Regions from separate parts of the Azospirillum thermophilum genome, predicted to be linked through region 2. Evidence: predicted binding sites of a transcription regulator. Region 2 holds the regulator's gene; each other region holds the start of a gene.
What was found. The regulator PhoB, encoded in region 2, activates phosphate uptake and scavenging genes when phosphate is short. The targets are predictions, from matches to a motif close to TNTCATAAAACTGTCA.

Region 1 (7,955 bases), on a different replicon from region 2:
CCTGCTGGAGGTGCCGCTGGCCGGTTTCCTGACCGAACTCGCCGGGGAGACGGCCCAGCGGCCGGCGCCGCCCGCCCTGTCGGTGGAGGATGAGCCGGGGGAGGTCCGCCTCGGCCTCGACCGTGCCGTGCCCTTCGCGCTGCTGGTCCATGACCTGATGGCGATGGCGTCGACCCTGGCGGGGGAGCGCGGTCCGGCGGCGGCCCTGACGCTCAGCCTGCGGGTGGACGGGGAGGGGCGGCTGGTCTTCCGCACCGTGGTGACGCCCGCCGCGGCGGGGCAGGGCGCGTCTCCGGCGCCGCTTGGCCGGCGCGAGATGCTGCTGCCCCGGCTGGCGCGGCAGATCGGCGGGACCCTGGCGCTCGATCCCGACGGGGCGGCCCTGACGGTCAGGCCCTGAGCCCGGCGGCGACCGGCTGGCGGTAGCTCCAGGCGGCGGGCACCAGGGCGAGCAGCCCGCCGGCCAGCACCAGGGCCGCGACCATCGCGACCTCGCCGGAGCCGAGCGCCACGGGCAGCGCCAGGCCGGTGCGGGCCCGCAGCACCTCCGAGAAGGCGAGCGCTCCCAGCCAGCCGAGCCCCAGGCCGGCGATGCCGCCCGCCGCCACCAGCAGGGTGACCTGCAGCCAGACCGCGGCGAAGACATAGCCGCGCGACGCCCCCAGCGCCCGCAGCACGGCGAGCGGCCGGCGGCGCGTCGCCAGCGTGGCGAAGACCGCCAGCAGCACGGCGGCCACCACCAGCACCTGCGTCGCCACGGCGATCACCGACACCAGCGCGCGGGCATCGCCGAGGGTGGCGTAGAGCTCCACCAGCACCTCCGCCGGGAAGACGGCCATGGTGACCGGCTGTCCGCCCTGGCCGGGCGCGTTCAGGAGCCCGCGCAGCCGGTAGGCGTCGCCCACCGACTTCGGTTTCACCACCAGCGCCGGCACGCCGGCCGGGGCCGGATCGTCGAAACGGTCGCCGACCACCAGTCCGGACGGCGGACCGGACCGGCCGCGGTCGGCGGCATGGCCGGTCGGCAGCCCGTGCAGCCACCACACCGCCTCCACCGGCACCAGGATGGCGCGGTCCCAGGGCGAGCCCTGGCGGGGCAGCCGGCCGACGACCTGATACTCCAGCTCCTGATGGACGGCCGGATCATGATGATCGCCGTCCTCATGGGCATCGTCATCATCGTCATCCTCGGCGGCGTGGCCCTGGCCGTGGCGCGGCTTGAAGCGGGCGCCGAGCGGAAGCTCCACGTCGGCGCCCACCACCGCTTCCGTCGCGGCGGCGAACAGCCGCCCTTCCGCCGGGCTGCCGGACAGCGCCAGGAAGGCCGCGGTGGTGCCGACCACCGGATAGCGGCCGTGGCTGTCGCCGAAGGCGATGGGTGCGGCCAGCTCCACCCCCGGATCGGCCTGCAGTCGGGAGAGCAGCGAACCGTCCACCAGCCGGAGCGGACTCGGCTGCAGATAGACGGTGGTGAGGACGAGCTGGGTCGGGCTGCCCGGCGCGCCGACCACGAGGTCGAAGCGGTCGGCGGCCCGCGCGCTTCCCTTGCGCAGGGCGCGCTCCTGGGCGGATACCGCGACGCCGAGCGCCACGGCGAGCGCCACGAGGAGGACCACGGCAAGGGCGCCGGCCCAGCCCTTGCGCAGATCGGCGGCGACGACGGGCCAGGGATTCATCGGATCTCTCCCAGCGGAACCGGCTTCGCCAGGGCCAGCACGGAATCGAGCCGGCCGGCGAGCGCCATGTCATGGGTCACCAGCACCAGCGTGCTGCCAGCCTCGCGCACCAGCTCCAGCAGCAGGTCGGCGACGGTCGCGGCGGCGGCGGCGTCCAGGCTGGCGGTCGGCTCGTCGGCCAGCACCAGGGGCGGGCGGAACAGCAGGGCGCGGGCGACGGCCACCCGCTGCATCTCGCCGCGCGACAGGCTCTCCACCGGCTGGTGCGGATCGCGGAGGCCCACCCGCTCCAGCAGGGACAGGGCGGCCCGGCGGGTTTCGGCCGAGGCCCCGGCGGCGCGGAAGCTGGCCGGCAGCAGCACGTTGCCGAGCGCGTCCATGCCGGGGAACAGGTGGAAGTCCTGGAAGATGAAGCCGACCGTCCGGCGCCGCCAGCGGTCGCGGGCCGCCTCCGACAGGGGCGGGAGGTCGGTGCCGCAGACGGTGAGGCGGGTGCAGTCCGGCCGCTCCAGCCCGCTCAGCACCGAAAGCAGCGAGGTCTTGCCGCAGCCGGAGGGACCGGTGACCGCGAGGCTGGCCCCGCCCGCCAGATCGAGCGCCGGGATGTCCAGCACCGGCAGCCGCCCCCCGATCGCGTGCGGCCCGCCCGGATGCGGTAGGAGAGCCGCAGGTCGCGCAGCACCAGCCCGCGGTCGCCGGTCGTCGCGGTCATCGCCATCCCCTCAGTTCAGCGCCCGGAAGGCGGCATCGGTCAGCCGCAGCCGGCTGTGGAAGCCCGAGGCCGGGTCGCGGTAGGGCCCGACCTGCAGCGTGCCGGACACGTCGATCGGCACGGAGTTCCGGACGAACTCCGCCTCGCGGCCGGGATAGACGACGACGATGTCGACCGGCCAGTCGGCGTCGGAGTTGCAGAAGGGGCAGAGGTCCACCGGGTTGCGGGTCAGCACGAAGAAGCTGGCCTCGGCCTTCAGCGGCGGCGCCATGTAGCCCCGCATCGTGACGCGGCGGCCGGCCAGCTCCTTCGTCCGGGGGGAGAACTCCATCCCCAGGATCCCGTCGCCGACATAGAGGTCGTCGAACCTCAGCCGCGCGCCCTCCGCCGCCCCCGCCCCGCCGGCCGGCAGGGCGGCGAGGAGGGGAACGGCGAGACCGCCCAGCACAGCGCGACGACCGATCATCCGATGGACTCCCTTCCCGGGTTACGGCTGCTTGCGCGGGCTGCGGGCGCCGAGGCCCAGCGCGTTGGCCATCACCTTGAACACGTCGACATTCTCCATGAAGCCGTGGATCTGCTCCGACCCCGGCCCCATGGCGGTCAGCAGCGCATCGTCGGCGGCATGGACGCCGTCCGACGCCTCGCGCGGCAGGTTGCCGGCGACGAAGACGGCGCCGGGGACGGACTTGTACGCCTCGTTGGCGACGTAGTTGCCGTCCTTGTCCTTGACCGCCGGGACGAAGGTGCCCTCCATCTTCGGGCGCCAGGTCTCGTAATGGTCGGGATAGTCGCCGATCGTCACGTAGAGCCGCTTGGAGACGTCCGGGCTGTCGGGATAGCCGTCGCGGTCGGCATCGACGTAGTTGGGGTAGCCGGCCTTCTCGTAGACGCCGACCTTCTCGCGCATCTCCTCGCCCTTGGCGTTGTCGTCTACCGTGCCGACGACGGAGATGGCGTGGGTGTGGTCGGGGGTGACGATGACCAGCGTGTCGCCGCGCCTGGAGGCGAACTCCTTCACCACCTCGGTCGTCTTGTCGAGCATGATGGTGTCGTAGACCGCGCGCTCCCAGTCCAGCGGATGGCTGTACTTGTCGATCAGCCCGGCCTCGATCATCAGAACGAAGCCGTTGGGGTTGCGCGACAGCACGTCGAGGGCGGCCTTCGCCATCTCCGGCAGGTCGGGCTGGTTCGGGTACTTCCTGGCGTAGTCCGGCTTGAGGATCGCGCGGTCGAGGTGCCCGTCCATGTTGGAGGGATGGTAGACGCCGAACAGCCTGGTCGTCTTCGGGTCCCTGGCGGCGGCCGTCATGTCGGCGGCGGTGGTCGCCACCTTGTAGCCGTCGGCCTTGAACATCTCGACGAGGTTCTTCTCGTCCTTGCGCTTGGAGCCGGCCACCGACTGCGGCAGGAAATAGGCGGAGCCGCCGCCCATCAGCACCTCGGGCTTCAGGGCGTAGAGCATCTCCGCGATCTCCGCCTTGTCGGCGCGGCGGCGGGTGTGCGCGGCCATCGACGCCGGCGTGGCGTCCTGCAGCTCGGCGTCGGAGACGATGCCCACCGCCATGTTCAGCTTGCGCTTCACGATCTCGCTGATAATCTCGACCTTCGGGTCGTCCAGGCTGTTCCTGGTGCGGTCGGCATAGACGCCGAGCGCGTTGACGCTGGACTTGTGGCCGGTGGTGTAGGCGTGGGCCGAGTTGGCGCTGTCGGTCACGATCGAGTCGACGCCCGAGGTGCCGAGCAGCGCCATGTGCGGCATGTCGTCGATGGCGAGCTTGCCGAAGTACTTTCCCTCCTTGATGCCCTTGGACATGATCCGCGCCGCCGTGCGGTGGCCGACGCTGAGGCCGTCGCCGATCAGGATCACCACGTTCTTCGCCTTGCGCGGGCCGGTGGCGTAGACGGTCCAGGTGACGGTGGCGGTGCTGCTGCCGTCCGTGGCGGTCACCGTGTGCCTGCCCGGCATGTTCAGCGCCACGTCGCGCAGCAGCAGGGCCGACGCGTTGACCCCCTCTTCCTTCTCGATGAAGGTCGCCGCCTTGCCCAGGACGGCGGCGTGGTCCTTGCCGTCGATGGTCACCTTCGCCTTGGCCGGATCGACCACCCCGGCGAACTCCACCTTCAGGTCGAACTTCTGCCCGACCAGCAGGTCGGCGCGGTCGATCGGGTAGACGGTCTGGGCCGCGGCGCCACCGGCCGACAAGCCGGTGGACAGGGCGGCGGCGGCACAGGCCGCGGTCAGCAGATGGCGCAGCGTCTTGGCAGTCACGGACGATCTCCCCCAAAAGTCGGTCCGTCGCCCGTCGGGCAGGTAGCCGGCAGTGCGACGCTCCCGCTTGTAGACCCGCGCCCGTTTCAGTTTTGTGGCGGCTGCGTTGCATTTGCGGGGCGGCTGGTCCCCTCCGGGCGCCGTTACTCCAGCGCCCGGAAGGCGGCGTCGGTCAGCCGCAGCCGGCTGAAGAAGCGGGTCGCCGGGTCGCGGTGGGGTCCCATCTCCAGGATGCCGGTCACGTCGATGGGGATGGAGTTCTTGACGAACTCCGCCTCGCGGCCGGGATAGACGACGAGGAGGTCGGCCGGCCAGTCGGCGTCGGAGTTGCAGTAGGGGCAGAGCCCGACCGGCGTGCTGGTCAGCACGAAGAAGCTGGCCTCCGCCTTCAGCGGCGGCGCCATGTAGCCGCGGATGACCACCCGCCGGCCGACCAGCGCCTTCGCCTTGTCGGAGAACTCCAGGCTGAGGACGCGGTCGCCGGTGTAGATCTCCTCGAACCTCAGCCGGGCGGCGTCGCCCGCCGCCGCCCGGCCGGGCCGGGACAGCAGCAGGGCGGGGGCGAGCGCCAGCAGCGCGCGGCGGCCGATCACCGTGCTCACCGCTTCTTCGGGCGGTGGCCGAGGCCGAGTGCCTCCGCCATCACCCGGAACACGTCGGTGTTGTCCATGAAGCCGTGGATGCGCTCCGACCCCGGGCCCATGGCGGTCAGCAGCACGTCGTCGGCGGCGTGGACGCCGTTCGATTCCGACCGCGGCATGTTGCCCTGCACCAGCACGGCGCCGGGAACCGCCCGGTAGGCCTCGTTGGCGACGTAGTTGCCGTCCTTGTCCTTCACCGTCGGGAAGAAGATGCCCTCGGTCTTCGGTCGCCAGGTCTCGTAATGGTCGGGATAGATGCCGAGCGTCATGAACAGCCGCCTGGACACGTCGGGCCGGTCGGGATAGCCGTCGCCGTTCGCATCGACATAGTTGGGGAAGCCGGCATGCTGGTAGACGCCGACCTTCTCGCGCATGTCGGGGCCGGGGGCGTCGTCGTTCACCGTGCCGACCAGCGAGATGGAATGGGTATGGTCGGGGGTGATGATGACCAGCGTGTCGCCGCGCCGGGTCGCGAACTCCTTCACCACCTCGGCCGTCTTGTCGAGCATGATGGTGTCGTAGACCGCCCGCTCGGTGTCGAGCTGGTGGGTGTACTTGTCGGTCAGCGCCGACTCGATCATCAGCACGAAGCCGTTGGGATGGCGGGACAGCACCTCCAGCGCCGCCCGCGCCATGTCCGGCAGGTCGGGCTGGTTGGGCAGCACGTAGGAGGGCTTCAGGATCTCGCGGTCGAGATAGCCGTCGAGGAACCGCGTGTTGTAGAGGCCGAACAGCTTCCTCGTCCGCGGATCGTGGGCCGCCGCCATCATCTCCTGCGCGGTGCGGGTGACGCGGTAGCCGTCGGCGGCGGCCTGCGCCACATAGTCCCGGTCGTCGGTGCGCTTGGACAGCGGGTTCGACTGCGGCAGGAAATAGGGCGAGCCGCCGCCCATCATCACCTCGGGCTTCAGCGCGTAGAGCATGTCGACGATCGCCTGGTTCTCCGTCCGCTTGGCGGTATGGGCGCCCATCGCGGCGGGGGTGGCGTCGTAGATCTCGGCGTTGGTGACGACGCCGACGGCCATGTTCTTCCGGCGCTTCACGAACTCGCCGATGTATTCGACCCGCGGGTCGTCGAAATGGTCGGGCGTGCGGTCGACATAGACGCCGACGGCGTTGTTGCTCGACTTGTGGCCGCTGGTGTAGGCGCTCGCCGAATTGGCGCTGTCGGTCACGATGGCATCGACCCCGGAGGTGCCGATCAGCGCCATGCGCGGCATGTCGTCGATGGCGAGCTTGCCGTGATACTTCCCTTCCTTGATGCCCTTGGACATGATCCGCGCCGCCGTGCGGTGGGCGATGCCCATGCCGTCGCCGATCATCAGGACCACGTTCTTCACCTTGCGCGGGCCGGTCGCGTAGACGGTCCAGGTGACGCTGCTGCTGCTGGTGCCGTCGGTCGCGGTGACGGTGTAGGTGCCGGGCCGCTCGATCGCCACGTCGCGCAGCAGCAGGGCGGAGGCGTCGACCCCCGACTCGCGCTCGATGAAGCGCGCCGCCTTGCCGAGCACCGCCGCATGGTCCTTGCCGTTGATGGTGACCTTCACCTTCGCCGGGTCGGCGATGCCGGGAAACTCCACCTTGAAGTCGAACTTCTGCCCGATCAGCACATCGGCGCGGTCGACCGGGTAGATCGTCTGGGCGACGGCCGGGCCGCCGGCCAGGATGCCGAGGGAACAGGCGGCGGCAAGAAGGGTGCGGGGCGTCCTGCAGGTCACGAGCGCGTTCTCCCGGAGGCGGTCGCGCCGCCTCTCAATAGTTGCTTTTATGTCATGGGCACGTCCTTCCGATATGTAACGAGACACAACCAGCCAATGTCAATCAGTAGAAATTTCCATACATAGTTGTGTATTGTGCCATGGCGGGCGCCCGGTGCATCGGACGGGCCGCCGGACGCCGCCCCGACGGGATGCGGTAGACGGCATGCCGCAGAAAGCACGACGGCCCGGAGCGGGGCCGGGCCGTGGAGGGGGGAGGGAGGCGGGCCGCTCAGTGGCGGGGCTGGCGCCGGCACTCCGTCTCGAAGATGCGCAGGCGGGCCTGCAGCCGCTCGGCGGTCAGGTGGTCGAAGGGCAGCAGTTCGGCCGGCGTCGCCACGGTGCGCACGCGCATGCGCAGGGCGACCTGCCCGTCATGGGTCAGGCGCATGTCGAAATTGCCGACCAAGCTGTGGATGCCCTCGGAATGGCGGGGACGGTAGAGCAGGGTGACGTCGTCGTCCCGCGTCACGACCTCGATGGTGCCGGCATCCGCCATGCGGCGGGACAGCTCGGCGGCGGCGGACTCCAGCAGGCCGGCCGCTTCGGCGAACCGTCGCCGCGCCTCGCCGGACAGCGTCTCATGGTCGAGCTGGAGCTGGCCCGGGCAGACCGAACCATGGCGGGCGAAGCGGGCGTATTCTGAGCGATGCACGATGGAAACTCCTCAAGGATCATGCGTTTGGATTTTTCTCGGGGCATGTCCTTGAGTGATATATTACGCCGCACTGCAGCATGAGTCCGTGACAATAGTCAAGGTCAGGTCCGCGGGCGACGCATGACTGGTATTACCACTCCCGGGCTTTGAGGTGCGGAGCGCTTGGCTCTGGTGAAGAACTTTCGAGCATTTCGTGCCGTACCATGGTATAGAATCGGCATCGGACTTCGGAAATGAGC
Region 2 (7,955 bases):
TCATCCCCTTCGTCAGCTCGCTGTCCGACGACGTCATCAACGCGGTGCCGCAGTCCCTGCGCGACGGCTCCTACGGGCTGGGCGCCACCAAGTCGGAGACCATCCGGCAGGTGGTGATGCCGGCGGCCCTGCCGGGCATCGTCGCCGCCATCATGCTGGCCGTCAGCCGCGCCATCGGCGAGACGATGATCGTCACCATGGCGTCCGGCCTGACCGCCAACCTCACCGCCAACCCCCTGGAAGCCGTGACCACCGTGACGACCCAGATCGCCACGCTGCTGGTCGGCGACCAGGAGTTCGACAGCCCCAAGACGCTTTCGGCCTTCGGCCTTGGCCTCGTGCTGTTCGCCGTCACTCTCTGCCTCAACGTGGTCGCCCTGCGGGTGGTCCAGAAGTATCGAGAGAAATATGACTGACCTCGTGCAACAGGATACGCGGGCCATGTCGGTCGCCGTTTCGAAGTCTCGCTACCAGAGCGAGGAGTTCACCCGCCGCCTGAAGGCCCGCTACGCCGCCGAGCGGCGCTTCAAGATGGCCGGCATCGCCGCGGTGGGTATCGCCTCGCTGATGCTGGTGATCCTGCTGGGCTCCATCGTCACCAAGGGCTACACCGCCTTCTGGCAGACCCAGCTCCGGCTGGAGGTGACGCTGGACAAGGCCCAGGTGGAGGAGCGCAACTTCATGCCGCTCCTGCGCCAGGCGCTCTACGCCCAGCTTCCGGACGTCGCCGACCGGTCCAGCCGCCGGCAGCTGAACGACCTGCTGTCCTCCGGGGCTCCTTACGAGCTGGAGGCCTTCGTCGCCCGCAATCCGGCGGTGGTCGGCACCACCCAGACCATCTGGGTCCGTGCCGACGACGAGGTGGACCAGTTCATGAAGGGCTATTTCCGCCGCGATGTGCCGGAGGCCGAGCGCCGGCTGAGCGACGTGAAGATCGCCGCCATCGACGCGCTGACGGCCAAGGGCTCGTTGGTGCAGAGCTTCAACACCACCCTGTTCTCCGCCGGCGACAGCCGCGAGGCGGAACAGGCCGGCATCTGGGGCGCCATCGTCGGCTCCCTGCTGATGCTGTCGGTGACGATGATCCTGTCGGTGCCGATCGGCGTCGCCGCCGCAGTCTACCTGGAGGAGTTCGCGCCGAAGAACAAGTGGACCGACCTGATCGAGGTGAACATCAACAACCTCGCCGCGGTGCCGTCCATCATCTTCGGCCTGCTCGGCCTGGCGGTCTTCCTCGGCTTCTTCGGGATGACCCGCTCGGCCCCGGTGGTCGGCGGCCTGGTGATGGCGCTGATGACCCTGCCGGTCATCATCATCTCCGCCCGGGTCGCCCTGAAGTCGGTGCCGCCCTCGATCCGCGAGGCGGCGCTGGGGATCGGCGCCTCTCCGCTGCAGACGGTGACCCACCATGTCCTGCCGCTGGCGCTGCCCGGCATCCTGACCGGCACCATCATCGGCATGGCCCGTGCGCTCGGCGAGACGGCGCCGCTGCTGATGATCGGCATGGTCGCCTTCATCGTCGACATCCCGCATGGCTGGACCGACAGCGCGACCGTGCTGCCCGTGCAGATCTACATGTGGGCGGACAGCCCCGAGCGGGCCTTCACCGAACGCACCTCGGCCGCGATCATGATCCTGCTCGGGTTCCTGATCCTGATGAACGGTCTGGCCGTGTACCTGCGCAAGAAATTCGAGAGGCGGTGGTAAGTCATGAACGTGATGACCCAGATGCAGTCCGGTTCGCAGCCCAACACCGCTGCCCGCGCCCAGGGAGAAACCATGGCCGGCGTCAAGATGGTCGCCCGCGACGTGAAGGTGTTCTACGGCGCCAAGCAGGCGCTGAAGGGCATCAACCTGGAGATCCAGGAGAACAAGGTCCTGGCCCTGATCGGCCCGTCGGGCTGCGGCAAGTCGACGTTCCTGCGCTGCCTGAACCGCATGAACGACACCATCGAGAACTGCCGCGTCGAAGGGCTGATCGCGCTGGACGGCGAGGACATCTACGGCAAGGGCATCGACGCGGTCCAGCTCCGCGCCCGCGTCGGCATGGTGTTCCAGAAGCCGAACCCCTTCCCCAAGTCGATCTACGACAACATCGCCTACGGCCCGCGCATCCATGGGCTGGCCTCGCAGCGCGACGAGCTGGACGAGGTGGTGCAGAAGTCGCTGCAGCGCGCCGGCCTGTGGAACGAGGTGAAGGACCGCCTGCGCGAGCCCGGCACCGGCCTGTCCGGCGGCCAGCAGCAGCGCCTGTGCATCGCCCGCGCCATCGCCGTCAGCCCGGAGGTGATCCTGATGGACGAGCCCTGCTCGGCGCTCGACCCCATCGCGACGGCGCACATCGAGGAACTGATCGACGAGCTGCGCGAGAACTATACGATCGTCATCGTCACCCACAACATGCAGCAGGCGGCCCGCGTCTCGCAGAAGACCGCCTTCTTCCATCTCGGCGAGATGGTGGAGTGCGACGACACCGAGGAAATCTTCACCAACCCGCGCGACGAGCGCACCCAGGGCTACATCACCGGCCGGTACGGCTGATCGGCCCTCCTCCTCCCCCGCGGTGGGGGAGGGGCGTCATGGAGCATGTTGAAGAGGCATGGAATGCTGGGTAACGTCGAAGCGCGCGGGATGAACGGAGCGGCCATGACCTCGGCGCTGAAGCCCCTTGTGCTGGTTGTCGAGGACGAGGCGGACATCGTCACCCTCCTCAAGTACAATCTGGAGAAGGAGGGGTTCCGCGTGGTCGCCGCGAGCGACGGCGAGGAGGCCCTGCTGCTGGCCGGCGAACAGGCGCCGAACCTCGTCCTGCTCGACTGGATGCTGCCGCTGATGTCGGGGCTGGAGGTGTGCCGCCAGCTCCGCCGCAATGCCAAGACCCGCGACATCCCGATCATCATGCTGACCGCCCGCGGCGAGGAAGGCGACCGGGTGCGCGGCCTGAATTCCGGTGCCGACGACTACATCACCAAGCCCTTCTCGCCGACCGAACTGGTGGCGCGCATGCGGGCGGTGCTGCGCCGCTCCGCCCCCGGCATGACGGACGAGACCCTGCAGTTCGCCGACGTGACGATGGACCTCGCCGCCCACCGCGTCCGCCGCAACGGCCGCGACATCCATCTCGGGCCGACCGAGTTCCGGCTGCTGCGCCATTTCATGCAGCATCCCGGCCGCGTCTTCTCGCGCGAGCAGCTTCTCGACCTCGTCTGGGGCCACGACGTCTATGTCGAGCCGCGCACGGTCGACGTCCACATCCGCCGCCTGCGCAAGGCCCTGAACGAGGAGACCGAGCTGGACCTGATCCGCACGGTTCGCTCGGCCGGCTACGCGCTCGACACCAAGACGATCTAGCGCCCTGTCACCGTGACGGCCGCGCCGACCGCGACGCCCAAGGCGCGGTCGGCGCGGCCGCGGTTGACGGCGATCTCCGCCAGCCCGTTGGAGTTCTCGTACCACAGCGCCTCGCCGGCCGGCACGTCGGCGAAGGTCCGGCCGCGGCGCACGGCGCGGGCACCGATGCGCAGCACCGCATCGGCCGGCAGGGTCGCCGCCCGCAGCCCGGTCATCGCGTTGCCGTAGACGTCGATATAGACGATGCGCGGCAGATCGTCGGGCCAGTCCGGCCGCGCGTCCGCTCCCGTCTCCAGCGGCTCCAGATCCACCGGCCGGCCGGTCGCCAGCATCGCCGCGACCGGCGCGAAGAGATCCCGTCCGTGGAAGCTGGCGGAGAGCCGCTCCGGCCTCCAGCCGATGGCCGAGGCGGTAGACCGGACCGCTCTTCGCCGGACGATCTCGAACAGGCCGTTGTCCGGCCCGACGAAGCGGCGTCCGTCGGCCTCCACCACCAGCGGCCGGCGGTCGGTGCCGACGCCGGGATCGACAACGGCGACGAAGACCGAGCCCGCCGGGAAGGCCGGGGCGTAGGCCGCCAGAAGATAGGCGGAAAGCTGCGGATCGAAGGCCGGCACGTCGGCGAACAGGTCGATCACCGGCAGTCCGGGCGCCTGCTGCGCCAGCGCCGCCTTCATCTGGCCGGTATAGGGGCCGGACAACCCGAAATCGGTGAACAGCACGATCATGGCGTCAGGATAGCGTGGCTGCGGTTGAATCGACAGGGGCAGCCGCGCCGCCCGTTGCCGCGGCGCTCCGCCCTTCCTACAGTGGTGCGACCTCCATCAAGCGGACTGGCCGATGACGCATCCCCCGGCAGCGCCCTCTTCCCTGGACGCCCCGACCTCCGGCAGCCGCATCCTGCTGGTGGAGGACTGTGCTCCCAACCAGATGCTGGCCGCCGCGATCCTCGGCAGTGCCGGCCATACGGTCGACGTGGTGGAGAACGGCCGTACCGCCGTCGCCGCGGTGGCGCGCGGTGGCTACGACCTCGTGCTGATGGATCTGGCGATGCCGGAGATGGACGGCCTGACCGCCGCCCGCCTGATGCGCGACCTGCCGCCGCCGCTCTGCCGCATCCCCATCATCGCGATCACCGCGGATTCGCAGGAGTCCGACCGGGCCCGCTGTCTCGCCGCCGGGATGGACGATCATCTCGCCAAGCCGTTCGACCGCGCCGCCCTGCTGGAGCGGGTGGCTCATTGGCTGGGGCGGGTGGCCGGCCTGCACGCCATGGCACGGACGCCGGGAACGGCACCGGCGGCGGCCACGGCGGGGGTGGAGATGCTGGACCGCGCCACGCTCGACCAGCTCGGCGCCGACCTGGACGCGGAAGTGCTGGCCGACGTCCTGCGCCAGTTCGCCGACGAAACGATGGAGCGGCTGGAGCGGATCGCGGCGGAGACCGACCTGGCGCTTCTCGCGCGCGAGGCCCATACGCTGAAGAGTACGGCGGGCACCTTCGGGGCGCCGACCCTGGCGGCGGCGGCACGGGCGCTGGAGCTTGCCTGCCGCGCCGGTTCCGCGGACGAGGCCGAGGCCCTGCGGATCGCCATTCCGGACCTTGCCCGCGCCGCGATCGACGCCTACCGCAGGGCGGGCTACCTGGGATGAGGCCCGCCGGCACGCTGCAGCCGGCGGGCTGGCCGGCGTCAGGCCGGGCCGGAGCGGGGTGCGGCGGCCGTCACTGGTCCATCAGGCTGATGTTGACGGCGGCATCCTTGCCGTTGGTTCCGCGCGACACCTCGAACTGGACACGCTGGCCTTCCGACAGGGCCCGCAGGCCCGACCGCTGGACGGCGGTGATATGGACGAACACGTCCTTGGCACCCGCTTCCGGAGCGATGAAGCCATAACCCTTTGTGGTGTTGAACCATTTAACGGTACCGGTGGCCATTGCCATTCCTTCCCCCCTAAGTCTGTCGTCGATGGCACCGGCCAGACGGGTGGGTCACACCCGATAGCGGAACCAAGACAAAGGCGAATGAAGGCTATCCCTGCATCACCGGAGCGGGCAAGGCAGGCTCTCGGCATATACCGATGGGGTGTAAAAGCCCGGGGCGGCCATAGACCTTAGGCAGCAACCCGCCCGGTCGCGTCACAGCTTCCCTTCCGCCTGCCAGGTCAGCCGCTTGCGGTAGATGGTGGAGGCGCTGATCTGCAGCAGGGCGGCGGCCCGGGGGATGTTGCCGTCGCAAGCGGCGATGGCGTCCTCGATGGCGTCCTTCTCCACCTCCCACAGCGGCCGGATCGGCTTCGGGCCGGGCGGTTGGGGCGGGGGAGCCGGGGGCGCGGCGGCCGGCGCGGCCTGCTGGGGCGCCGGCCCGGGCTGCAGGGCGTGCGGGTGGTGGAGCGGCACGGCGGGACCGGCCCCATGGGCGCCGGCTCCGCCGGTGGAGAGCGGCGGCGGCAGCATGGCGGCGGTCACCGTGTCGCCCTCATGCAGGACCACGATGTTGCGCACGACGTTCTGCAACTGGCGGACGTTGCCCGGCCAGTGGTAGCCGCGCAGCGCCTGCTCCGCCTCGGCGGTGAAGTGGGTGAAGCCCTTGCCTTCCTCGGCGGCATAGTCGGTCAGGTAATGGCGGGCGATCTCCAGCACGTCGTCCTCCCGCTCGCGCAGGGCGGGCAGGTGGATCGGGATGACGTGCAGGCGGTAATAGAGATCCTCGCGGAAGCGCCCTTCCTCCACCTCGCGCAGCGGGTCGCGGTTGGTGGCGCAGATGATGCGCAGGTCGACCTTCTCCAGCTTGCTGCCGCCGACCGGCGTGAAGGTGCCGGTCTGGATGAAGCGCAGCAGCTTGGTCTGCAGGTCGGGGGCGAGCTCGCAGATCTCGTCCAGGAACAGGGTGCCGCCGTCGGCGCGGGCCGCCGCCCCTTCGCGGTCGGACACCGCCCCGGTGAAGGAGCCCTTCACATGGCCGAAGATCTCGCTCTCCATCAGGTCCTTGGGGATCGCCCCGCAGTTGATGGCGATGAAGGGCTTCGATCCGCGCGGGCTCTGCCGGTGGATCGCCTCGGCGCAGACCTCCTTGCCGGTGCCGGATTCGCCGGTGATGAAGACGGTGGCGCGGGACGAGGCGGCGCTGTCGATGATGCGGTAGATCGCCTGCATCGCCAGCGAGGAGCCGATGAAGCCGTGATAGCGGGTGCGGCTGATGTCCCGCTCGTAGGTCTCGACGATCTGGGCGAGGCGCAGCCGCTCCATGGCGTTGCGCACGGTGACCAGCAGCCGGTCGGCGGAAAAGGGCTTCACCAGGAAGTCGTAGGCGCCGTAGCGCATGGCCTCGACCGCCGCCTTCACCGACCCGTGGGCGGTGATCACGATGACGGCGCAGGGCAGGGCCTGGGCGGCGATGCGGCGCAGCACCTCCATCCCGTTCATGTCCGGAAGCTGCAGGTCGAGCAGCACCACCTTCGGCGCGCCGTCGGCGAGCTGGTCAAGCGCGTCGCTCCCCGTCTCCACCGAGATGACGGTGAAGGACTCCTTCTTCAGGAACTCGGCATAGACCCGAGCAAGGGAAGGCGTGTCTTCGATCAGGAGGACGGGAGTGGAGCGGGGGGCCATGGGCCGTTCGGCTGAAGGTGGAGACGGCAACGCGACGCCCCGTCTAGCGGTCAATTCCTAAAATCCGATGTTACGCCATCAGGCCATACGGGGGAAAGACCCGTGCGGAGGTCCGCCGCGCGACCGGTTGCCGATTCCTCGGCCGGGCTTCCGCCGCAATCCCCGTGCTGCAGGGCAGGCGGGCCTTTCACGACGCTTGTCCCTGACGTCGTGATGGAATATCTGAATTGTACATAATCAATAAGGACGTTTCGGGAGATCTCCCATTGAGCGATCAAATGGCGAGCGGCGGGACGGTGGGCAATCACAGCGCGGCCGATCATGCGGCTCTGTCCGGCAAGCGCATCCTGCTGGTCATCGCCGGCGGCATCGCCGCCTATAAGTGCCTGGATCTGATCCGCCGCCTGCGCGAGCGGGGGGCCTCGGTGCGGGCCGTGCTGACCCGTGCCGGGGCGGAGTTCGTCACCCCGCTGTCGGTGCAGGCCCTGACGGAGGACACCGTCTACCGGGACCTGTGGTCGCTGACCGACGAATCGCAGATGGGCCACATCCGCCTGTCGCGCGAGGCCGACCTGGTGGTGGTGGCCCCGGCCACCGCCAATCTGCTGGCCCGCATGGCCTCGGGGATGGCCGACGACCTCGCCGCGACCGTGCTGCTCGCCACCGATAAGCCGGTGCTGGTCGCCCCGGCGATGAATGTCCGGATGTGGCTGCACCCGGCGACCCAGGCCAACATGGCGCTGCTGGAGAGCCGCGGCGTCCGGCGGGTCGGCCCGAATGACGGGATCATGGCCTGCAACGAGTTCGGCCCCGGCCGCATGGCGGAACCGATGGAGATCGTCGATGCGATCGCCGCGCATTTCGCCGGCCTGCCGCCGGGACCGGTCCATCGCCCGCTGGCCGGCCGGCGCGCCCTGGTGACGAGCGGCCCGACCCACGAGCCGATCGACCCGGTGCGCTACATCGCCAACCGCTCGTCCGGCAAGCAGGGCCACGC
Region 3 (7,955 bases), 680 kb from region 2:
ACCTGTCACGAATAGACCGGTGCGAACTCCTTCGGCCGGCCGGCGTCGGCCTGCCAGTAGGGGGAGAAGGAGCGCAGCTTTTCGATGATGCCGGGCACGACGGCGATCACCCGGTCGATCTCCTCCTCCGTCGTCTCGCGCGACAGGGAGAAGCGGGTGGCGCCGTGCGCCGCCGTGTAGGGCACGCCCATGGCGCGCATGACGTGGCTGGGCTCCAGCGAGCCGGAGGTGCAGGCGGAGCCGGAGGAGGCGGCGATCCCCTGCTCGTTCAGCAGCAGGAGGATGGCCTCGCCCTCGATGTACTCGAAGGCGATGTTGCAGGTGTTGGGCAGGCGGTTGTCGGGATTGCCGGTGACGAAGCAGTTGGGGACGGCGGCGAGGATCGCCCGTTCCAGCGTGTCGCGCAGCGCCCGCACCCGCGTGTTCTCCTCCCCCATGTGGAGCAGGGCGAGCTGGGCCGCGGCGCCGAGCCCGACGATGCCCGGCGCGTTCTCCGTCCCCGCCCGGCGGGAGCGTTCCTGGTGGCCGCCGCGCAGCAGCGGGCGGAAGCGCAGGCCGCGCTTGACGTAGAGCGCGCCGATGCCCTTGGGCGCATGGAGCTTGTGGCCGGAGAGCGACAGCATGTCGATGGCGCTGTCGGCCAGCGTCATCGGGATCTTGCCGACCGCCTGCACCGCGTCGGTGTGGAAGACGGCGCCGGCCGCCTTGGCGAGGACCGCCAGCTCCTCCACCGGAAAGATCGTCCCGGTCTCGTTGTTCGCCCACATGATGGAGACGATGGCGACCCTCTCCGACAGGGCGGCCCGGTAGGCCTCCATGTCGAGGTTGCCGCGGCGGTCGACCGGGATGCGGTGGACGGTGTAGCCGCGCTTCTTCTCCAGATGGTCGCAGAAGGAGAGCACGGCGGGATGCTCCACCACGCTGGTGACGATCTCGCGCTTCTTCGGATAGGCCTCCAGCGCCGAGAGGATCGCCGTGTTGTCGCTTTCCGTTCCGCCGGAGGTGAAGACGATCTCGCTGTCATGGGCGGCGCCCAGCAGGGCCTGGACCTGCTTGCGCGCCCATTCGATCTTGCCGCCGACCGCGGCGCCGAAGCCGTGCATGGAGGAGGGGTTGCCGAACTGCTCGGTGAAGAGCGGCAGCATCTCCGCCAGCACCTCGGGATCGACGCGGGTGGTGGCGTTGTTGTCGAGGTAGATGCCCTTCGTCATGGCCTCACACCCCCGCCGTCATGAGGGAGGCCGGCTTGACGCGGACGAACTCGCCGAGCGCCTCGACCAGCTTCATCTGCACGCCCATCATGGTGCCGGCCGACTGCGAGCAGCCGGAGCAGGCGCCGGACAGCCGGACGTAGATGTCCTTGCCGTCGATGTCCACCAGCTCCACGTCGCCGCCGTCGCGCCGGATCTGCGGGCGCATCTCCTCGATCGCGGTCATGATGGCCTGCATGCGCTGCACGTTGGTCAGCTTCGGCGCGGCCGGCGCCTCGGCCTTGGGCGCCAGCGGCTTGATGGCGTCGAGCCCGACGGTGCCGGGGGCATGGCGGGCGGCGGGCTTGAGGGCGCCCGACTTGGCGAGCACCTCCTCCAGCACCTCCTCGATCTTCTCGTGGCAGGTCTGGCAGGAGCCGCCGGCCTTGGTGTAGTGGGTGACCTCCTCCAGCGTGGTCAGGCCGTTGACGGTCACCGCGCGCTCGATCATCGCGGCGTCGACGCCGAAGCACTTGCAGACCAGCTCGCCTTCCTCGTGGTCGTCCTCCCACGCCTCGCCCTTGTAGTTGGCGATGGCGGCGCGCAGCGCCTCGGCGCCCATGACGGAGCAGTGCATCTTCTCCGGCGGCAGCCCGCCGAGATACTCCGCGATGTCGCGGTTGGTCAGGGTCAGCGCCTCGTCCACCGTCTTGCCGATGATCATCTCGGTCAGCGCCGAGCTCGACGCGATGGCGGAGCCGCAGCCGAAGGTCTGGAACTTCGCCTCCCGGATGAGCTGCGTGTCGGCGTCGACCTTCATCATCAGCTTCAGCGCGTCGCCGCAGGTGATGGAGCCGACCTCGCCGACCGCGTTGGCGTCGTCCAGCACGCCCGAGTTCTTCGGGTTGAAGAAGTGTTCCTTGACCTTGTCGGTGTAGTTCCACATGTCGCTGTGCCTTTCCTGGGTGAGCGCCGTGGGGACGATGTCAGTGCGTCGCGGAGGAGCCGCAGCCGGACGGCGAGGGGGCGCAGGTGCCGCCGGGCGCCGCGCCGCCCGCCGAGAAGGACTTGCCGCAGCCGCAGCTCTTGGTCGCGTTGGGGTTGTCGAACCTGAAGCCGGAGCCCTCGATCCCCTCGACGAAGTCGACGACCACGCCGCTGAGGAAGGGCTGGCTGCCGGAATCGACGAAGATGGTCACCGGGCCGAAGGTCAGCACCGCGTCGTCGCTGCCGGCCGCCGCCTCCAGCCCCATCTGGTACTTCAGCCCGGCGCAGCCGCCGTCGGTCACCGCGATGCGCAGCCCGGCGGCGGCACCGCCCGACTTCGCCAGGACCCGCTCCAGGGTGGACACCGCCGCATCCGTCAGGGTCACCATGTTCCGCCTCCTCGTTGCCGCGCTGCCGGGGGACCGGCCACTCTGCCACGGAATAAAGCAAGCGGCGGGCCAACTGCTAAGGCACTGATCTAAAAGGATTGTCAGATGCGGGCGGGCTGGCGCAATCCTGACAATGTTCGGATGGCGAACGATTTTGTCGGCTCCGCCGCCTGTCGATTTTGCGACAGATGCGACGATAGGACGCACAATTTCTCTATGGTCTTTGCCGGTCGGCGCGGGTTTCCTGGTGCTGTCGTCGGTGCGTCGGATGGTCAGGCTTGTCAGCCAATGAACCGGGCTTGTCAGCCAGAAGACAGAGGAGGGGAGCGATGGACCGGCCGGTCGAACTGCGCATGTCCAATGGCCGCATGGCCTTCGGGGACGTGCCCGAGCCTATCGACGATCTGCTGCGCGAGGCGGTGCAGGCGCGCGACGAGCCGAAACGCTGCGAGGCCCTGCTGTGGGAGGCGCACCGGCGCGCGCCGAAGGTGCTGCCGGTCTATTACGCGCTCTACAAATTCTACTTCAACCAGAAGAAGCTGACGGAGGCCGAGCGGGTGGCCCGCATCGGCCTGGACGCCGCGGCGCGCGCCGGCGGGTTCCCGGCGGACTGGTCCCGCCTGACGGCATCGACCACCGACTGGGCGGCGGCCGGCCCGGCGCGCTTCTTCCTGTTCACCATGAAGGCGCTGGCCTTCATCGAGCTGCGCCGCCACAACCGGGCGGACGCGCTGCGCATCCTCGACAAGATGGCGGAGATCGACCCGACCGACCAGGTCGGCTACGGCACCGTCGCGGCGCTGGCGCGCGGGCTGGATGCCGGTCCGGAGGGGAACTAGGGTCTGCCAGACAATGAAGGGCTTCCGGGCTGTTGGCTGAGGTATGCAGATCCTCACCGACGCGGAATGGAGCCGGCTGAAGCAGGCGTTGGAGCCCGTCCGGCCGGGTACCGGCCACCCCTTTCCTGAGACGCGGCGCACGGTGCCGGCGGGCGCCGCGGGGAGGATCGGGCGGGTCGTGTGTGACCGCGCCTGTTCCTCCGAGCCCTGGCAGGCGAGGATCCGCGCCGGCGGGGGCGAGCCGGTGGCGCCCGGCAATCCGGCGCATCGCCGGGCACCCGCCCATGACATGGCCGCCCAGAGTTTCCCGGGCGGCGTCTGTCTCGCCGCAGCCATCGGCTGGTTGTCCAACAGGGCCTAGACGCGGCTCTCGCTGCTGTCTCGTGGAGAGACCGGCTCGCTGAGCGGATGGACCCGGTCGAGAAAGTCGCGGGTGAGCGCGACCACCTCGTCCAGGTTGGTCTCCAGAAGCCAGTGCCCTCCATCCAGCAGGTGCAGCTCGGCGTCGGGAAGATCCCGGAGATAGGCATAGGCCGACTCCGCCGGCATGTACCCGTCCTGCGGCCCCCATACGATCAGCGTCGGCGGGCGGTGTTTGTTGAGGTAGTTCCGATACTGCGGAAACCAGGCGCGGTTCTCCCTCAGGCCCGCGATCAGGCCAACCGCGATCTCCCTGCGCTTTGGCGTGATCAGTGACCAGTGCAGCGTCCACAGGTCGGGAGGAATCCGTTCGGCAAGGTCCGGCCTGACGTCGTTCAGGAACTCCTCCCTGAACACCTCTTCCTTGATCGCCTCGCTCAGCTTTTCCCGCATGTCGGACGGCGGCAGCCGCCAGGTCTTTTCGATCTCGGCATATTTCGGTCCCAGCGCATCCTCGTAAGGGATGTCGCCATTCTGGATGATGAGCGCCGCGACGCGCTCCGGGGCCTTGATCGCCAGCCGCGCGCCGATCGGTGAGCCGAAGTCATGCAGATAAAGCGCGAAGCGCTTCACGCCGAGCGTCTCCAGGAAGCTCTCCAGAAAACCGGCGTAGCCGTCGAAGCTGTAGTCGAAGTCGTCGGGTGTCGCGCTATAGCCGGCGCCGGGATAGTCCGGCGCAAGCAGCCGCCAGCGATCGGCGAGCCGCGGCATGAAATTGCGGAATTCATAGGAGGAGCAAGGATAGCCGTGCGGCAGCAGAACCACCGGTGCGTCTTCACGACCTGCCTCGCGATAGAAGATGTCGACGCCGTTCACGGCCACGTATCGATGGCTTGTCGGGTGCATGGCATACCTCCCGGCCAATCTCGTCCTGTGGATGCCTCCCCAACCTCACGAGATATCCGGACGTTCCGCGCGATCTGACGGGGTGAGCCTTCTTGCGCCCGGTAAGAACCGGACCGTCGGGACTGTGGCGACATGGGCAGAAACACCGTGGTCGGGCGCTGCATGCCCAGCCTCACCCACAAGGAGTTCATCCGGCTCCTCCCGGCCGCGGAATGCGCCGTCCCGGCGGGTGAGAACCCGTTTCGCAATGTCGTTGGACGGCTGGAACCGGCCGAATCCGTCATCCCCGCGCAACCTCCCGGATCGACGCCGTTGAGGGCTTTCTCCCGGTCATTGCCCGCCGGAACCAGCCGGGGCCGGACGCAAGAAGCCCGCCTGCGCCGCCGGGCGCAAGCGGGCTTTCCTGCGGGTATGCGGAAACCGTCACGCCGCCTGCGGCAGGTGGGCGATGCAGCTCTTGGAGCAGACCTTGCCGCAGCTCTCGCAGCCGATGCAGTTGCCGGCGTTCTTGACGCTCATCACCTTCTTCTCGGCCTCGTCGTCGAAGGCGTCGACGATGTCGCCGTCCTCGGTGATGCCGATCAGCTCCAGCACGTCGCGCCCGCACACCTTGAAGCAGCGGCCGCAGCCGATGCAGAGCTTCTGGTCGATATGCTCGACGAATTTCGGCGTCCAGCTCTTGCCGCCGCGGGTGGTGCCGGTCACGAAGTCAGCCATGGGGACTCCTCCTGGGAGAGAACGGGGATGGGGAGGGGGCGGGCGGGAGAGGCCCTATGCGCTTTCCAGCGCCTTCAGCTCGGCGCGCTTCTCGGCCAGCGTCCTGAAGGCGTCGTAGGTTTCCTGCGCCACGGTCAGGATCGACTGCCAGTTCTGCGGCAGTTCCTCCGACAGGTCGTGCAGGTCCATCTTCTTCGCCGTGGCGCGGGCGTTCAGCTTCCTGATCTCGTCCTTCAGGGCGGCGGCGTCGCTCATCGCGGGACCCTCACAGCTCGGCCACGTCGGGGTACTTGCGGATCAGCGCCACCGCGTCGGCGACCAGCTTGGCGCCGTCGGCCGACAGCTTCTCCAGGCTGGGGAAGCCGAAGCGGTGGACGTCGCGCAGCGTCTTCGACACCACCACCAGCCGGCCGGCGGTCAGCACGATGCGGCCGAAGCCCTCGTGGCTCATCTTCATCATCGGCGAGGCCATCAGGCCGGTCAGCTTCTCCACCGTGATGCCGACCGCCTTGTAGAACAGCTCCAGCCGCCACAGCGTGTCCGGGTCGGGATCGCCGATGATCGGGATGGCGGCGCGCGCCTCCTTGTCGAGGATGAAGGGGGCGAGCAGCGTCTCGTCCGACTTGCCCTCCCAGGCGCCGTAGCTGTCCTCGGCGCGGAACAGCAGGACCAGCGTCTTGAGGAACTGGGCGGCGATGTCGTCAGGCGACAGGGCGTTGGCGGGGGCGACCGTTGCGGCGTCGGTCATGGTCTCACTCCTCCTCGTCGAAATCGAAGGTCTGGGGCTGCCCGGCGGACATCGCCTTGCGCAGCCAGGGCGGCGGGTTCCCGTTGATGGTGGTGACCAGCCTGTCGAGCAGGGCGGTGATGCTCTCGCTCGCCTCGACCTTCACCGGATGGATCTTCTTCGCGACGACGCGGGCGGCGGCCGAGGCGCCGATGGCCGACAGGTAGACGATGGCGACGTCGGCCAGCGCCTCCAGCTTCGGCACCAGCTTGTCCTCGTTGCCGTCCTCGAACATCGAGCCGCCGAACTGGCAGGTCTCGACGAAGCTGTAGCCGTCGCGGCCGACCTCGTAGATGGCGATGTTCTTGGCCCAGCCGAAATGCGCATCGACGTGCTGCATGTCCTGGGTGCAGAAAGCGACCTTCATCATTCCTCCTTTGCGGGGATCGGCCGCCGGTCCGGCCGGGGTGGCGGCCGCGGCGGTGGCCGGGACGAGGCTCAGCCGGCGCTGCATCCGCATGATCCGCCTCCGCATGCATGTCCCGCCTCGGCCGCATGGGGCGTGCCATGGCCGGCCGGGCCGTGGTCGTGGTCCATCTCGCGCGACAGGAACAGGTTGCCGATTTCGAACAGAAGCTCCCGCGTGCCGCGGTAGCCGACATGGACCCGCAGCCCGGCGCCCAGCCGGTCGAACATCGGCAGCCCCATGCGGTGCAGCGGAACGCCGAGCCGCGCCGCCCCCTGGCGGCCGTGCGAGTTGGAGACGATCAGGTCGGCGTCGCGGGCCAGCGTCTCGACGTCGGAATGGTCGCCGACCATCACGGTGGCCGCCGGCAGCTTCTCCAGCACGGCGCCCTGCGTGGGCGACACCGCGGCGATCACCTCCGCCCCCATGTCGGACAGGAAGCTGGTGACGGCGAAGAGCAGGTCGGGCTCCAGCGCCACCGCGATGCGCTTGCGGCTGAAGAAGAAGTGGCCGTCCAGCATGGCATCCACCAGGCTTTCGCGCTGGCGGCGGATGCGGGCCGGCACCGGGCGCCCCGACAGCTCGGCCAGCGTGCGCACCAGCCGGTCGGAGGCCTCCAGCCCGGTCAGCCGGTCGAAGAAGATGGAACGCACGTCGGTCTTCAGCTCCAGCGCCGCGCCGGCCCGCCGCATGTGCTCGCCGATCACCAGCGTGGCGGCGGAGGCGCCCATCGAGCGGATCTGCTCCACCGTCACGCCGCCGAGCGAGGTGGCGGTGAAGTCGCCGGGCTGGCGGCCGGACAGCGACAGCGACAGGTCGGGCAGGAAGACCGGCGACAGGCCGAAGCCCTCGATCAGGTCGCGCAGTTCCTCGACGTCGCCCGGGGTCAGGTGGCAGCCGGCCAGCACGTTGACCTGCGCCTTGACCATGGTCGGGGAGGGCTCGACCAGCCGCTCGATGATGCCCTCGACCGCGGCGGCGAAGCCGTCCTCGAAACCGCCGGCGAAATCGGGCGTGTTGGCGAAGACCAGCGCCAGATCGGCGAGGTCGGGGTTGCGCTGGCGGAACAGCGTGTACTGGCCGCCCATGTCCTCGCCCTTGGTCTCGGTGACGCCGGTGGTGGCGACGCCGATCAGGGCCGGCCGGTTGCGCTCCGCGATGGTGCGGATCGCCTGTTCGAGGTTGTCGTAGCCGCCGAGGATGGTGGAGACCTGATCCATCGCCGTGGTCTGCAGCGGGATCGCCTCGCGGAAATGCCGCACCAGCAGGACGAGCCCGAAGGCGGTGCAGCCCTGGGAGCCGTGGAACAGCGGCAGGCAGCGGTCGACCCCGAGATAGGCCAGCGCCGCGCCCAGCGGCTGGCTCATCTTCAAG

Region 1: a site for PhoB is predicted at 4,745-4,760, ahead of DEW08_RS19865 (alkaline phosphatase). Genes of this name have one in related genera too.
Region 3: a site for PhoB is predicted at 2,738-2,753, ahead of DEW08_RS14840 (HesB/IscA family protein). Genes of this name have one in related genera too.

The regions. Positions count from the first base shown of each region.
Region 1 is NZ_CP029354.1:361,822-369,776, forward strand. It holds gene DEW08_RS19845 (histidine kinase dimerization/phosphoacceptor domain -containing protein) at 1-400, shown strand, start outside; gene DEW08_RS19850 (FtsX-like permease family protein) at 390-1,676, opposite strand; gene DEW08_RS19855 (ABC transporter ATP-binding protein) at 1,673-2,290, opposite strand; gene DEW08_RS19860 (hypothetical protein) at 2,399-2,854, opposite strand; gene DEW08_RS19865 (alkaline phosphatase) at 2,876-4,660, opposite strand; gene DEW08_RS19870 (hypothetical protein) at 4,804-5,262, opposite strand; gene DEW08_RS19875 (alkaline phosphatase) at 5,259-7,019, opposite strand; gene DEW08_RS19880 (hypothetical protein) at 7,291-7,713, opposite strand.
Region 2 is NZ_CP029353.1:2,490,389-2,498,343, reverse strand. It holds gene pstC (phosphate ABC transporter permease subunit PstC) at 1-416, shown strand, start outside; gene pstA (phosphate ABC transporter permease PstA) at 409-1,707, shown strand; gene pstB (phosphate ABC transporter ATP-binding protein PstB) at 1,780-2,541, shown strand; gene phoB (phosphate regulon transcriptional regulator PhoB) at 2,647-3,351, shown strand; gene DEW08_RS18125 (SAM hydrolase/SAM-dependent halogenase family protein) at 3,348-4,079, opposite strand; gene DEW08_RS18120 (response regulator) at 4,192-5,004, shown strand; gene DEW08_RS18115 (cold-shock protein) at 5,075-5,287, opposite strand; gene DEW08_RS18110 (sigma-54-dependent transcriptional regulator) at 5,489-6,958, opposite strand; gene coaBC (bifunctional phosphopantothenoylcysteine decarboxylase/phosphopantothenate--cysteine ligase CoaBC) at 7,237-7,955, shown strand, end outside.
Region 3 is NZ_CP029353.1:1,808,569-1,816,523, reverse strand. It holds gene nifS (cysteine desulfurase NifS) at 6-1,211, opposite strand; gene nifU (Fe-S cluster assembly protein NifU) at 1,216-2,136, opposite strand; gene DEW08_RS14840 (HesB/IscA family protein) at 2,177-2,566, opposite strand; gene DEW08_RS14835 (hypothetical protein) at 2,896-3,405, shown strand; gene DEW08_RS14830 (hypothetical protein) at 3,449-3,766, shown strand; gene DEW08_RS14825 (alpha/beta fold hydrolase) at 3,763-4,671, opposite strand; gene fdxB (ferredoxin III, nif-specific) at 5,095-5,388, opposite strand; gene DEW08_RS14815 (CCE_0567 family metalloprotein) at 5,443-5,643, opposite strand; gene DEW08_RS14810 (NifX-associated nitrogen fixation protein) at 5,654-6,136, opposite strand; gene nifX (nitrogen fixation protein NifX) at 6,141-6,542, opposite strand; gene nifN (nitrogenase iron-molybdenum cofactor biosynthesis protein NifN) at 6,614-7,955, opposite strand, start outside.